2 regions of the Paenibacillus sp. M2 genome follow, and region 1 is predicted to be linked to the other one. Evidence: predicted binding sites of a transcription regulator. Region 1 holds the regulator's gene; the other holds the start of a gene.
What was found. Region 1 encodes Rex, which represses fermentation and respiration genes when NADH is low (regulators of the CRP and FNR family bind a similar motif). Its sites were predicted from a motif close to TTGTGAAATATTTCACAA; they were not measured.
Positions count from the first base shown of each region.

Region 2: ACETMN_RS31535 (cytochrome ubiquinol oxidase subunit I) is a predicted target of Rex. The motif match lies at 1,912-1,929, and genes of this name have one in related genera.

Region 1 covers NZ_CP169648.1:4,519,922-4,527,997, reverse strand. The annotation lists gene dinG (ATP-dependent DNA helicase DinG) at 43-2,904, shown strand; gene ACETMN_RS20475 (redox-sensing transcriptional repressor Rex) at 3,123-3,776, shown strand; gene ACETMN_RS20470 (amidohydrolase) at 3,763-5,070, shown strand; gene ACETMN_RS20465 (DUF5590 domain-containing protein) at 5,110-5,640, shown strand; gene ACETMN_RS20460 (hypothetical protein) at 6,063-6,590, shown strand; gene ACETMN_RS20455 (AAA family ATPase) at 6,583-8,076, shown strand, end outside.
Region 2 covers NZ_CP169648.1:6,935,228-6,943,303, forward strand. The annotation lists gene cydB (cytochrome d ubiquinol oxidase subunit II) at 1-430, opposite strand, end outside; gene ACETMN_RS31535 (cytochrome ubiquinol oxidase subunit I) at 375-1,790, opposite strand; gene ACETMN_RS31540 (tetratricopeptide repeat protein) at 2,258-3,550, shown strand; gene ACETMN_RS31545 (glycosyltransferase) at 3,550-4,542, shown strand; gene ACETMN_RS31550 (glycosyltransferase) at 4,544-6,082, shown strand; gene ACETMN_RS31555 (class I SAM-dependent methyltransferase) at 6,079-6,750, shown strand; gene ACETMN_RS31560 (glycosyltransferase family 2 protein) at 7,031-8,076, opposite strand, start outside.

The DNA of each region.
Region 1 (8,076 bases):
ATGCTGTAACATAGACTGGAATGGAAGGGACCGTACATTGCAATGAAATTTGCCGTATTGGATTTCGAAACAACCGGCACGCAGTCCGACGGTGAGATTATACAGGCCGGACTTGCCATCATAGATCATGACTACAGCATAACTCAAATATATAGTTCTTATGTGAACCCTGGTGTACCGATTCCCCCGTTTATTTCGGGGTTGACGGGTATTACCGATGAAGATGTGGCGGACGCTCCTTCACTCGAAGAGATGATGATGGAGATGGTTCCGCTGCTTAATGATGTGGTGCTTGTTGGACACAACGTCGCTTTTGATTTTCACTTTTTGCAGAATGCTCTTGACCGTTGCGGGTATTTGCCGTTCACTGGCCGCATTCTGGACACGATTGATTTTCTGAAGATTACATTCCCATCACTGGGTTCTTATCAACTTGGTTATGTGTCTTCCGAATTTGGATTTCAACATGATCGCCCTCACCAGGCAGACAGTGATGCACTGGCGACAGCCTATGTGCTGCTCAAATGTCTGGATGAGTTAAAGGAATTACCGCTCATAACGATTCAGCGCCTCAGTGATCTGTTTGCACCAGAAGACAGTGACTTGGGTTGGTTTTTGGACGGAATGCGCAGTGAGAAGGAAGCAGAGCCGATTCAGGATCTGGACGGACATACCTATTATCGTCAGCTTGCTCTTAATGTAAGTGATTGGACTGATATAGGTGCACCACGCGATGAGCGGGAGGCTAACCCCCTCGATGGTGTAAGCTTCGAACAGTTTATGGACCAGGTTCGGGAGAACCTGAAGGATACGCTGGATCATTATGAAGAGCGTGAAGCGCAGACTCAGATGTTCAGCAGTGTAAGGCAAGCCCTGGATGAAGAGAAACATCTCTTGATCGAAGCAGGAACAGGCACTGGTAAATCTCTGGGTTATCTCTTGCCTGCTATTTACGAAAGTGTGAAGCAAGAACAGAAAGTTATGGTCAGCACGCATACAATCAACCTGCAGGAGCAATTGAGAGAGCGGGACATTCCGATGCTGACTCAAGTGGTTCCGTTCCCGTTTAAGGCTGCTGTATTCAAAGGACGTGGACATTACCTGTGCCTGCGCAAATTTGAACACAAAATCAATAAACGTGAATTCGCCACACCTAAAGAGGATTATTTCACAGCTGCTCAGATGATTGTCTGGCTTACGCAGACCGAAACCGGAGATGATGAGGAACTTAACCTTAGCGGACGCGGAGGGGACTTCTGGGAGACGGTACAGAGCGAATCTGAGTCTTGTCTGGGAAGATCATGTCCATGGTTCCGCAAATGTTTCTACCATCGTGCCAAACATGAGGCCGGGTTGTCTGATATTGTAATCACCAATCACTCCAAATTATTTACGGATGTGAAAGCCGCGCATCAGCTGCTGCCAGCCTATGAGAGTCTTGTGATCGATGAAGCACATCATCTGGAGGATGTAGCTGGTAAACATCTTGGAATGCATATGAAATATTTCACCTTGGTTCATACACTGACCCGCCTGTTTAAAGACAGTCGTAATGGACAGCTGCCTATGCTTCGTTCGCAGTTATCCGGGCATGAAAATTCGGTGCAATGGGGCTCCATGGTGGATCAGATGTTCCCGCTCGCTCTTGAAGTTAAGGATCTGTGGGATCGTATGAGTGATGCCTTGTTCGGTCTGTTGCCTGAACGAAGTGATGCTTCACCGGGAGAGACGGGGCAATTTTCCCTGCGTCTGAAAGCTTCTCAGAAACCTGCAAAATGGCAGGAGTTGCAGGGTCTGGAGAACCAGATCTATGTGACTCTGGGCGATTTGGTTCGCAAAGGGGACAAATTGCTGCTTGAAGTGAAAGAGGATCAGGATGATTATCAATCGGATAGTCTGATTACGGACATTACAGGATTGCTGAAAGATCTGACCACATTGAAGGAGAATCTGCGTTTCTTCATGCGTATGGATGATGCCAAAACGGTGTACTGGATGGAAGCCAGCGGTCAATTCCGCAGCAAATCTCTCCAGCTGTATGCTGTACCTGTAGATGTCAGTGCACAACTTAAGGATTTATTTTTTGATAAAAAGAAAAGTGTTGTGCTTACATCGGCTACGCTTTCGGTAGATAAGTCATTCCAGTTCATGATTGAACAGCTTGGCTTGCAGGAAGCTTCCGAGAATAATCGGTTGTTAACGTCGATGCTGCCATCACCTTTCAACTATCGCGATCAGGCACTTCTGGTGATTCCGCGTGATTTCCCGAGTGTGAAGGGCAGTGTGGGTGATGCGCACTTTGTCAATATGCTGGTGCAATCACTTGCAGAGACGGCAATTGCCACGCGTGGACGCATGATGGTTCTGTTTACTTCATACAAGATGTTGCGACAGGTCTATGATCCGCTGAAGGAGGCGCTATCTGGTAACGACATCTCGTTGCTTGGGCAAGGCGTTGACAGTGGAAGCCGCTCTAAGCTGACTCGCAGGTTCCAAGATGCCAAAGCTACGGTACTTCTGGGTACAAGCAGCTTCTGGGAGGGTGTAGATATCCCGGGAGAGGCGCTAACCTGTCTCGCTATTGTGCGACTGCCTTTCCAGCCACCGAATCATCCGTTGGTGGAAGCCAAGAGTGAGTTGCTTCAGGAACAGAAGAAAAATCCGTTCATGAAACTGTCCGTGCCGCAAGCGGTCATTCGTTTCAAGCAGGGATTTGGCCGGTTGGTGCGTACAGCGAAGGACAGAGGAATTGTCATTGTTTATGATACACGGGTGATTGAAGCGTACTATGGTAAATTCTTTTTATATTCATTACCTGGTCCCAAAATGGAGCATATGCTCACGGAGCAAATGGTTCCACGAATTACCGAGTGGTTGGAAAAACCTGTTAATGAACAAGAATAATGGTTGTTTTGTTCGTTATATCATTGCATGAGACTATCGTTTGGCGTTAAACTTTATTAGATATTTCCGTATCCGATTAAAGCAGTTGCACGTAAGAACTTATAACCTAAATTACAAGGAGCATTCTGTATAAAATGTCATGTTTATCTTTGAGTTTATACAGAATGCTCATCTTTTCATCTATTATTTTATCGTGGCCTTGGTAAGGGGGAGCAAGAATGAAATCGGATAAAATTTCGGAAGCGGTGGTACGACGTCTGCCTGTATACTTGCGTTATTTGAACGAGTTGCATCAGCGTGAGGTGGCTACTGTTTCTTCTCAAGAGCTTGGACAGAGGCTGGATCTGAATCCGGCCCAAATTCGTAAAGACCTGGCTTACTTCGGTGATTTTGGTCGTAAAGGGATCGGGTATGATGTATCCTATTTGATCGAGAAAATTCGTCACATTCTCAAAATCGATCAGCAAATTAATGTAGCTCTGGTAGGAGCGGGTAATCTCGGTCAAGCCTTGTCCAACTACAACACATATCTGAAAGACAACATGAAGATTGTTGCTGTATTTGATGCATATGGACCGAAGATTGGTAGTCAGATTAACAGTTTGACGGTAAAACCAATGAATGAATTGACGGAAGCGGTTAAAACAGAAAACATCCGCATCGGAATTATCACGGTTCCGGATACGGAAGCCCAAAATGTAGCCGATCAGCTTATTGAATCCGGAATCGAAGCGATTCTTAATTTTGCACCAACCATTCTAAAAACACCGCCGCATATCCGCATTCACCATGCTGACTTTACAACGGATCTGCTTAGTTTGGCCTATTACTTGGAGACTGGAAAGGACGACGAGGAAGATGACAACAAATAGATGGGTAATTCACAACGGCAAATTTGCCGTTAATGAAGGCGGCACAACATGGAACGTGGTTCAAGGATACATGGTTGTCGAGGATGACAAGATTGTGCATATTGGTGAGACATTGCCGGATGGAGACAAAAATTGTACCAAAGTGGATGGAAAAGGACTGTTCTTCCTGCCGGGTCTGATCAATACGCATGGTCATGCAGCAATGTCGTTGCTCAGAGGGCACGGAGATGATCTTGCGTTGCAAGTATGGTTGCAGGAAAAAATGTGGCCGATGGAAGCGAAAATGACTTCACAAGACGTATATTGGGGAACTTCGCTATCGGTGCTTGAAATGTTGAAAGGCGGAACTACAGCTTTCCTGGACATGTACGATCACATGGATCAAGTTGCCAAAGTTGTGGAGCAATCCGGTGTTAGAGCAGCACTGGCACGTGGTGTAATCGGGCTGTGCTCGGAAGAAGAGCAACTGCGGAAACTGGAGGAGTCGGCAGCGTTTGCACGTGAGTGGAATGGACAGGCAGATGGTCGCATTACAACTGTAATCTCGCCACACGCCCCATATACATGCCCTCCTGACTACATAGAGAAGCTTGTGCAGGTCGCGAACGACCTGAACCTTCCTCTCCATACACATATGTCTGAAACGCTTCGTGAAGTGGAGCAGAACGTGGCTGATTATGGACTGCGTCCTGTGGCACATCTGGAGAAACTGGGCTTTTTCTCACGTCCATCCCTGGTTGCACATGCGGTGCATCTGAATGACGAAGAGATTGAGATTCTGGCCCGTCATGATGTGGCTGTATCCCATAACCCGGGAAGTAACCTGAAACTTGCTTCCGGTGTTGCGCGGGTACCAGCATTACTGAAAGCAGGAGTTACCGTTTCACTCGGAACAGACGGACCGGCAAGCAACAACAACCTGGATATGTTCGAGGAAATGAGACTGGCTGCATTGATCCACAAAGGTGTATCTGGTGACCCGACGGCTGTGCCAGCAGGCGAAGCGTTACTCCTCGGAACGTCATACGGTGCCAAGTCCATTTTCATGAACAATACCGGAGCACTTGAGGTCGGCATGAAGGCTGATTTTATCGCTCTTGACATTGAACAGGCACATTTCTATCCACATACAGACCTGATCTCACATACAATCTACTCGGCTTCTGCCAAAGATGTTGAGCACGTATGGGTGGATGGAAAACAAGTGGTCAAACACGGCGAATGTCTGACGCTGGATGAAGAACGCATTTTGCGTGAGTCTCAATTGGCATTTGATGGTCTGCTTGCTCGTTAATTGCAGGACAGAGCATCATAGGGAAAGGAAGTTCGGCTTTTGAAGAAAAAAAAGAAGTGGATATGGATTTCGCTGCTTGCACTGGTTCTGATTCTGTTTGGACTTCAGCGTTATTACGTCTATGTCACGCAGGACCAGCGTAAGGAAGAAGCTCTCGCTATACAGGCAGCACAGAAGCAACTGGGCATTACATCCTATGATGAATTGCGCAAGTACATCTGGGGAGACAAAGAAGGCTCTGACAACATCTACTGGACCCTGATCGGCAAAAATAAGGATAACCAGGATGTTATGGTCTGGGTTAAATTCGATGCAAACAATCAACCGGCTAAGGGTGCAAACGCTGTACACAGTGAGCTGCTGCAGAATGGCATGTCCGAAGCGCAGATCCGCAATCGCTTCAGTTCTGAAGTTCCTGCCGGCGAGATTAAACGAATCATGCCCGGAGTTGTGAATGGAATATATGTGTGGCAAGTGTATTATAAAGACGGTACGCATAACCACTATCGCTTTTATCGTTTTAGCAATGGAGAACAGGTGGACCTGGTCTACACACTACCGAACAGCTAGTACAAATAGAGTGACATAACTAGAGAATTAGAGAAATGAAAGAACCGGCAGACGGATATCCGACTGAACCGGTTCTTTGTGTTGCCTGTAAATATTTTTGATTTAAATAAATCAATTTCATAATACCTTTAGCTGCTTCAATCAAGGGTAGATATAGATCATAACGATTCAATTTGTCTATATCTAGTTACAAAAATCTATTTTTAGTGAGTTATGAAAATGATTTAAATAGTTAAAATTAATAATTTATTCATATTTTCGCCTTCGAAAATGTATATACGATGTGATATACTCAGTTATGTACTCAAAGTTACATTCAAAACAAATAATCCTGTCGAAATTATCGAAGGAGTCAATGTGCACATATTCGTATATACCAATAAGCCAGTAGGTTGGGCCAAAATCTGGGAGGGGTAATTCACTTGAAGCTAAAAGTATTGCCTATTGCTTTAACTGCCGTCATTTCAGCCGTTGTGTTGTTTGGAGGTTGGTTTGTATATCGTCAGGTGGCCGTGCAGAATCCGATTGAAAAGATGGTTACCCAGTACGATGGAGTCAATGACGTTCAATTAACTATTAACCGCAATGACGTACAATTGAAACTGGATCTGCAACCGGATGTTGATTTGGGCAGACTGGTACAATATATTCACAAAGAAGGACAGACGGTGATTGGTTCACGCTCGTTAAAGCTGGATGTTGTGGATCATTCCAACGAGGCGCTTGAGAACTGGTGGGGTGATGCCATGTTTACCGTAGCCCAGGCGATGGAGAACAAGCAGTACACCGAGATTACACCAACGTTGTCGAAGATGGCGACAAACGGGATTAAAGTGAATACAGCTATGGATGACAACAATGTATATGTCAGTCTCAGTGACGGAGATGCCAGCAAGTTTATTATTCTGCCGCGTGTGCCCGGTCAGATAGGAGTGTGGCCTAATGCCTAAATGGACAAAAGAAGTTGCCATCGGATTTTTTCCTGTGTTGATTATTTTCCTTGCGTTTACTGGTGTTAATATTGTTCCGATTCTTATTGCGGCGGCGGTTGTCGGTGGTCTGCTGTTCATGATGCAAATGCGCGGCGGGATTACAGTAGGCGCTGCACAGGAACGTAAACGGAAGAAGAAAGGACCTTCGAAGCTTACTTTTGAAGAAATTGGAGGTCAGGACAGTGCCAAGCAGGAATTACGTGAAGCACTTGACTTTCTCATCAAACATGAAGAAATTCGGAAGTTCGGAATTCGTCCGTTAAAAGGGATCTTGCTGACGGGCCCTCCAGGGACAGGGAAAACGTTGATGGCCAAGGCTGCTGCCCATTACACAGATTCTGTTTTTGTAGCAGCTTCGGGTAGTGAGTTCGTGGAAATGTATGTGGGTGTGGGTGCCAGCAGAATTCGGGATTTGTTCAAGGATGCGAGAACCCGTGCCACCAAGGAAAATAAGGAAAATGCCATTATATTTATCGATGAGATTGATGTCATCGGGGGTAAACGTGAAGGTGGTCAACAGCGCGAGTATGATCAGACTCTGAATCAGCTCTTGACGGAGATGGATGGAATTTATTCTTCTGAGACACCTCGAATTCTGGTTATAGCTGCAACGAACCGCAAAGAAATGCTGGATAGTGCCCTGACACGTCCGGGACGTTTTGACCGTCACATTCAAGTGGACTTGCCCGACAAAAAGGGCAGAAAGCACATTCTTGAACTGCATGCGGTGAACAAACCTCTGATGGAGGAAGTTAATCTGGAGAAGACAGCCGAGGAATCATATGGGTTTTCCGGTGCGCAGCTTGAAAGTGTTATGAACGAAGCAGCAATATACGCCATGCGGGACGGGCTGTTACACATTGAACAACGGCACTTGTCCCTTGCTATTGATAAAGTCATGATGGGTGAGAAGACGGACCGTGAGTCCAGTGTGGAAGAGAAGAAAAGGGTTGCCATTCATGAATTGGGACATGCCATTATGGCTGAACTCGTTCGTCCAGGCAGTGTTAGTCAGGTGGCACTTAGTCCGCGTGGTCAGGCGCTGGGATATGTACGTCACAACCCGCAACAGGAACAGTTCCTCTATACGAAGCGTTTCCTGGAAGAGCAGATCATGATTGCACTCGGAGGAGCCGCTGCGGAGGAAATGTACTACGGTGGACGTTCCACTGGGTCACGTAATGACTTTGATCAGGCAACGAATGTCGTACAGACCATGATGGCTTCGGGATTGACTTCACTTGGTATTGTGAACATGGATATGGTTACAACCGAAGAACTCATGCGGGAGAATAAATTGATTCTGCAAGATCTGATGGAACAGACAAAGCGGTTGCTTGAAGAACAACGGACAATTTTCGACAATTCACTCGACATCTTGATTCGTGAGGAAGTTTTGTCTGGCGAGCAATTTCGTTGTCAATTTCGTGACAGTGCCCTTCTA
Region 2 (8,076 bases), 2.4 Mb from region 1:
ACAGGAAAGGCAGGAGAGCGCTGGATACCACAATGATGATATCCCATGTTTTGCGCCAGCGCTGCTGTTTCATTTTACTGCGGAATTCGAAGGCAACCCCGCGACCAATCAAGCCGAGTAACACGACCACAAGCGGCAGGTAGAAACCACTGAACATCGTGGCATACCAGTGCGGGAAGGCAGCAAACATTGCGCCCCCTGCTGTAATCAGCCATACTTCGTTACCATCCCAGAACGGACCAATCGAGTTGATCAGGGTCCGGCGTTCACGATCCGTTTTGGCAATAATGCCTGTAGACATCCCCACACCAAAATCAAAACCTTCCAAAAAGAAGAAACCAACAAACAATACGGCAATCAGCAAAAACCACAACTCACTTAGTGACAACGGAATAACCTCCATCCACGCCGAACGGATCGGCCGATTCATCGTGATCTTCCGGCTTATCGACCGCAAATGGTCCTGCCTTGATCTCACGTACGAACAGGTATACCATCACGATACCAAGAACCGTATACGCGGCTGTGAACGCAATCGTGGAGAACAGGATCATTCCTGCGGATACGTTCGGTGAGACCCCGGCCTCGGTGGTCATATAACCAAATACCGTCCATGGCTGTCTTCCAACCTCGGTCATGATCCAACCTGATGTATTGGCGATAAACGGCAGGGAGATGGCAAATACCATCAGACGCATAAACCACTTTCCAGCGACCTCCAGCTTCTTGCGCACAGCCAGAAACGTACCGTACAGAGCCAGCACAATCATCAAACCACCCGCTGCGATCATAATACGGAAACTCCAGAACGTTGTCCGTACCGGCGGGATGTAGTCCCCCGGTCCATACGTCTGCTGATACTCAGCATTCAGTTCCTTCATGCCTTTGACACTACCGGAGAACTTGCTGTAGGACAGGTAACTGAGCAATCCAGGGATTTTGATCTCACCCGTACTCTCCTGTTTATCCGGATCGATAAAAGCGACCACCGTCCATGGTGCCGGATCTTCTGTCGTTGTCCATGTGCCTTCACTGGCTGCCATCTTCATCGGCTGTGTCTCCACGAGATATTGAGCCTGGAAGTGTCCAGAGAAAGCTACACCAAATGAAGAAACAAGAGCGATAATGATCGCGATATTAAACGATTTGCGGAAGATCTCCACATCCTGCTTCTTCATTAATTTGTAGGCACTGATCCCGGTTACAACAAAGGCCCCTGTCATCAATGCCCCAAAAATCGTATGTGGGAACTCGACGAGCAACTGACCATTCGTGATGAGTGCAAAGAAATCATTCATCTCGGCTCGGCCGTTGTTAATCTCAAACCCGACCGGATGCTGCATAAATGAATTGGCTGCCAGAATCCACAGCGCGGACAGGAATGTGCCGACAAACACCAGCCAGATGCAGGCCAGGTGCACTTTTTTGGACAAACGATCCCATCCAAATATCCACAAACCAATAAATGTAGACTCCATAAAAAACGCCAGTAGCGCTTCAATAGCCAGTGGCGCACCGAACACGTCCCCGACAAATCGGGAGTACTCGGACCAGTTCATACCGAACTGAAACTCTTGCAAAATACCTGTGACTACCCCGACGGCAAAGTTAATCAGGAACAGCTTGCCCCAGAACTTCGCCATCGTTTTGTAGATTTCCTTACCCTTAACAACGTACAACGTCTCCATGATTGCAACCAACAGTACAAGACCGATGGATAGCGGGACAAAAAAGAAATGGAAAATCGTTGTAAGTGCATATTGGATACGCGATAACATAATCGGATCCATACCGTTACCCCTTCTTTCTGTTCACTTCGCAGTATGCGTATCTGGCATTGAAGCTGCACCTTCGCTGTCTGTCCGCCAAATACGTTGATGAACGTATTGTGCCAGATTCCCTATTTTATACATGTGATAATTATCACAATCTCCGTCTCCAGAGCAAAAAAAAGTGATCCTGGTCACACAAAAGATAAAAATCAGCCTATTGTAGTGCGAATTCAAATATCTTTTTTTCAGTATCGAGAACGTGGAATGAAGCCAAAATGGAGGATTGGAGCTTAGGGAAGCTCTATAATGGCTTGCCTACTTCATCTATTCATGGAAGATACTCATGTTTGGGACGGAATGCCCATATGTTAGTCTCAGGCATATCATGCGAAGTACCGTGAGGGCTTTACATATGAAGTGAAAGCATGAAGTACATGCAGAACGAATGACGCGCCATATTACAGTCAAGGTGAGGTGAACGATTCATGGAAAAACCTGCGCCATTACCAGGTGAAGACTCCGAAGTCAGCCTGAATAAGGCCAGTACAACACAGTCCCCGGTCCGATATGTTCTCTTCCCCCGCAAAGGGGGCTGGTCATCCTTTCCCTATCCCGATATTGCTGCACTGCTGTCGATCGAGGGAGAGGTCTACTACGTCAGCAGCCTGACGCAAACAGAAGATGTACCTCCAGCCATTACCGTCATCTCCCTCCCTGAAGCCGAGCAGCTATTGCTGAAACCTCGCACCGTAGCCGTAGTCGCCCATCCCTACTGGCTAATAGCTACGGCTTCGCTGGAGCCTGAGCTATGTATTGCCCTGCTCCCTGAGCCTGCTGGAAACGAAGCAGAATCTCCGCTATGGGAGAGCAGTATTTCCAAACTGGTCGGCATCGCCGATCTGGTCGGCACATCCTCCGAAACACGTTATATGAAGCTGCTTTTCCAAGGCGTACGTGCCATCTGGCTGGGCGGTGAAGACCCTGCACCTGCAGGTACGATGCAAAAAGATGATCTCGAAGTCCCTCTCCGGGACTACGAACTGTTCTTCCTGCATGCGCTGCGGCAGATCCTGTCAGGCACTCCGGATAGCGTCACCCTGCTTCAATGCAGTGTACGTGCCGACTTCTACCGACAGCTCCGAGCCAAAGCAGGTGCACATGAGACGATATCCTTTTTGCTGGCAGCCTATGAGTACTTGCTTGAAGATCCGCGGTCTATCAATTCACTTCAAGAGGCATTCTCCCATGCGGTATTGAATGGTCGCGGTGACTGTGTAGTCTCCCACTATAGATTCCTGTCTGCCATTCATGCCCGGGCCGGACAGTTGGAGGACGCCCTGCGGGTGTATGGAATTAGTGCAGCCGATGAACAAGAACGGCATCATTATGAACAGTTATGTCGCTGGCTTGAGGCGGGAGAAGATCAACTTGTACGAGCGGAAGTACTGCGTATGAACGATGATTACGGAAATGCCCTGCGTATCCTTGACGAACTTGGCGGAGAAACCGCGAGACATTGGAAATTCCGCATCTACCAGGAGACTGGACGCGTGGAAGAGGCACTGGCGCTGGTGCATGCAGTCGATATTCAGGATGATGCCAGTCGCCGGGACTATCAGCAATTATCCGGCAGTGCGCTGGCACTGCGAGGGGAACGACACGGGGCAGTCCGACATTTCCTTGAGACAGCACTGGAGGATGAAGATGCGCTGGCCCGGATTGTCGAGCTGGAGCTGTTGGATCATGCCGTACAGCAATTGCTTGGGGAGGTGCCATGATGCTGGACCCGAAGAAGCGCAGGCAACAGTTGAATGGACCGATGGTGCACAGGAATATCCGAACCGAAACTACTTACACGCCAACCGAAATAGTCGATCGAACACATACAGACGCATTGGAAAGTGGAGATCATCCCCCGGATCATGTACAACCAACGCAGGACATCCGAAGCCAAGTGCATCACTGGAATGATTCACAAGGTCAGGCAGAACAGAATGCTGCTGTATCACAAGAGGAAACGAGTGTATTCAAAGAACCCTTCTCCATTCGTCGGGTTCGCAAAAGCAAAGGTAACAAGCTCACCGCCATGCTCCAGGTTCGCAATGAACGTGGCCGATACCTGGAAGAAGTATTGCATGATCTGAGTGAGTTCGTGGATGAGATCGTCATTGTGGACGATGCCAGCACAGACGGAACACCGGATATATGTAAATCCTACCCTAAGGTGGTCCGTCTGGAAGTACTGGAGAAACCGCTGTTCGCTGAGGAATGGCGTCTTCGCAACACTTTGTGGCAAGCGGCTGCGGGAACATGTCCCGACTGGTTGCTCTCAGTTGATGCGGATGAGCTGTACAGCTCAGAAGCCAAGAAAGCCATCCGCACGCTGATTAATCAGGAGTATGCGGACTGGTTTGCATTCCGTTTCTACGACATGTGGGGTGGCCGGACCCACTACCGGGAAGATGATCTCTGGTCTCTGCACAAACGGCATACCGCTTCACTTGTACGATATATGCCTGGATATCCTTATTTCTATCCACAACAGAATCATCATGTTCCCCGCCTTCCCTTGTCCTGCACGGTATTGCCTGGGGTCAGCACGGAATTGAAGGTTCAGCATCTCGGATGGGCAGGCAGTCTGGAGGACCGGGTTCGTAAATATTTGCGTTACAAGCGCATTGATCCCAGCGGTGAGTGGGGCAATCTTGCACATTACGAGTCTATTCTCGATCCGGAACCTCGGCTGATTCCCTGGAAGGAGGGACCGTGAGATGGGCGTGGTGAGTATTCTGACACATAGTTTCACCGACGGGTACAACCGGGAATTCGGTCGTGTATTTGGTGGTGGACTGGAACGCTATATTCTGGAACTGTGCAGTGTCATCCGTGGACTCGGGCATATTCCCGAAGTTCATCAACTGTCCTATTTTGAAGCATTCCAGACTCGGACGGAGCAGATTGACGTATTTGGTTATTCGTATGACATGGATAATGTACCGGAAGCCTTTGACCGGATGGCAGCCGCAGCGCGCGGCCCAGTGATCTATGCCAGCTGTCTGTGGCAACCCATCACCTACAAACCCGGCAGTCTTGGCATCTGTCACGGCATTAACTGGGATCGTCCCGGACTGCCACTGGAGACCAAACAACAAGTCGCGGAACATATTCAACTGGCTCTGGATGGACTCGTGCGCATTGTATCCGTGGATTCTCATTTTCAGACCTTTTGCCGGGCTGCGTGCACCTATACCGATCCAAGACAGGTTGTCCTGATTCCAAACGCAGTGGATACGTCCTATTTCACACCAGCCCCGCCAACACGGACCTTCGAGCAGAAACAGGAAGACGAATGGCTTGTCGCATGGAAGAATGATCTGGCGAGTCATGGAGAAAATGTTGGTGCAGTTATATCAGGGATGAAAGCTGAGGAAAGCCAGGCTGGACCAAGTGGTGATGGAGCGTACAGTGCGAAGGCTAACGGAGATGGAGGTGGGGATACAGACGATCAAGAACGAGAGGAGAAGGGAGCGGTAGATCTCCATTTGGAATTATCAAAACTGGAAACAGCCGAGGTAAATGGCGAAACGTATAGGGTTGCTCGTAACCTCCGAAATGCAACGGATTGGGCTACAGATGTTCTAGCAGAAGCAGATGCTGAATATCAGGTTAATGGTCCCATTCAGGGACAGGTTGAAAAGAAAACTGTAGATGCCCGGATGACCTCTCCCCGCCCAATTCGCATCATATATCCGCGTCGCATCAGCATGGAACGGGGTATTATTCCAATGATGCTGGCGGCGGATAAACTACTCGGAGCCTTTCCAGATCTGGAGGTTGAATTTGCCGGGGAATTGGTCGAAGGCAGTACGGTCGGGAGAGTCTTTCGTTACTGGCATCGTACTCATCCACATGCGGGGCGAATTAACCAGCGCACGTATGATTTCAGGGATATTCGGGAGGCCTACCATCAGGCAGATATCGCCGTAATTCCAACAATATTCTCGGAGGGTACCTCCTATGCCTGTCTGGAAGCGATGAGCTGTGGACTCCCGGTAATTGCCTCCAATGTCGGCGGATTGAATGATCTCATTCAGGATGGTTTTAATGGGCTACTGGTACCTCCCGGCGAGCAGGAACTAACCGCTGCTCTGGTTCGTCTCGTACAGGATCGGGCCGAGCGAGAACGACTGGGAATCTATGCGCGCGAGACTGCACTGTCCTATGATCTTGCCAGGTGGCGGAGCCGGTGGAGCACGGTGTTGGAATCATTTATGGCAGAGACAGGATTAAAGGAGGGAATTCGGGGATGATGGATACGCCCAAGGCACCGGAATTCATGGAATCAAGATACATTAGGCAAAGTGACCCTAAAACGGACACATTGGTCTTCCCCCTGCATCCGGCATGGTGGAGCCGTCCCTACGAATATGAATGGGCCCGGCGGTTTGCACGTCCAGACGATGTGGTCCTTGATGCAGCCTGCGGCATCTCCCATCCGTTCAAATTCTGGCTTGCCGAACACTGCCGTGAGGTTCACGCCTGCGATTGGGATGAACGCATTTTGTCTGAAGAGGCGATAAGACTGGATATTGTTTCTGATTTTGGCGAGCAGGCCGCCCATGATCTGCCGGAATCAACTCTCGTCCGATTGCAGCGCGCAAAGGCTAATCTGGCCCAGCTTCCGTATGAGTCGGGTAAGTTTGATCGGGTGTTCTGTATCTCTGTACTGGAGCATCTGGATACGGGCACGATGCTGCGGGCGTTTCGTGAATTCGCTCGGGTGCTGAAGCCAAACGGACAGTTGATCGCTACTTTCGATGTACCCGAGATGCGGCCTGATCTGCTGGAGACAATCATGGCTGTCACCGGATTAACCATTGAAGATAAGCTGAATGTGGTAGAGCCGGACGATGCCATCTGGTCTGACATGTACGGCACGCCGATCCGCTGTTTTCGAGCGGTGATATGCAAAGGTTGAGACGAATTGGGTTACGCTGATTTAAGTGCAGAGTGGAAAATTGAGGGCTTGAGGGCTTCACCCATTAGCAACGGAACCATGCACGGTTCGGGCAATGCTCCGATTACCGGTAGCTCCGTTGCTTTTGCAATTTCAATCGGATGGTCTATTGCGGGAATATGTGGGGATGTACAGGGGGGTTGGAGGTTGGGGACTAGGAATCAGAGATTAGTGATTAAAGATTAAAGATTAAAGATTAAAGATTAAAGATTAAAGATTAAAGATTAAAGATTAAAGGAAATTATAGGTGTACCAGTAACATGTTGCACTGGTTGGTGTATTCATCAGCAGAGGCTGCGCCGGGTGCTGTCAGGCGCAGCAGGGTTTGCAGGCCCGGCGGGATTGCAGTTGCCGGGCGACCTGTGGCGGCAGGTTGCCGGGCAGTGAGTTGGGCCGATTCGGCCCATTCACGTGCCAGGTTCTGCCGCCCGGCGAGCAACGCGAGCGTGCCCGCAAGGAGTGCGTGAGCGACGCGCTCCGGGGTGGGCACCGCGTCCGCGTGGGGCTGCTGCGCGCCGTCAGGCGTGCCGCATAGCGCAAGCAGCCCTTCGCGGACGCTCGCGGGTGCGCGCAGCAGCCCGCAGCGTGCCGCAGGCGGAAGCGCTGCGAGCAACGCCAGCGCGCCGCGGGGCGGCAGGGCTTGCAGCATGCGCAGCCATGCGGCCCAGGCGCCTACGCCGGCGAGCGCTTGCGCAGCGGCGAGCACGCCGCCAGGCACAGGCCCGGCCGAGCCGCCGGGCGTTGCATCGCCGGGCGGGCTAGACGCCATGCTGCTGCGAGCCCTGGCCCCGCGCTGCAGCAGCGCCTCGGCGGCGTGGGCCGCTGCGGGCAGCACAGCCCGCTGGCGAGCCGCCCCTCGGGCGCTGCGCCTGCCGGGCTGCTTGTGGCCCAGCGCCCACAGCGCCAGGGCCGCCTCTGGCCCGTGCTGCGCATGCGCCGCCCAGGGCTGCAAAGCCGCCCGGGCCGCGGCGTCCTCGCCCAGCTGGGCGAGCGCAAGCCCGGCGGCTAGCGGCTGTGCACGCAACGGGGCAGCAAGCGCCGCCGCATGGCGCAGCAGCCACTCCGGCCGATGCGCTGCAAGCGCGGCCGGGATCAGCGCTTGCCATGCCGCAGGCGGCAAGCTTACCCGAGCGGCAACGCTGGCGATGGAATGCGGCCGCCCTGTGGCTGCGGCCAGCAACAACAACCGCTGCCATGCAGGCAAGCTGCCGGGTTGTATACCCAGCGCCGCTATGTACGCGGCTTCTGCCTCTGCCCAGCGGCCAGCCCGCTCATATGCCATGCCTT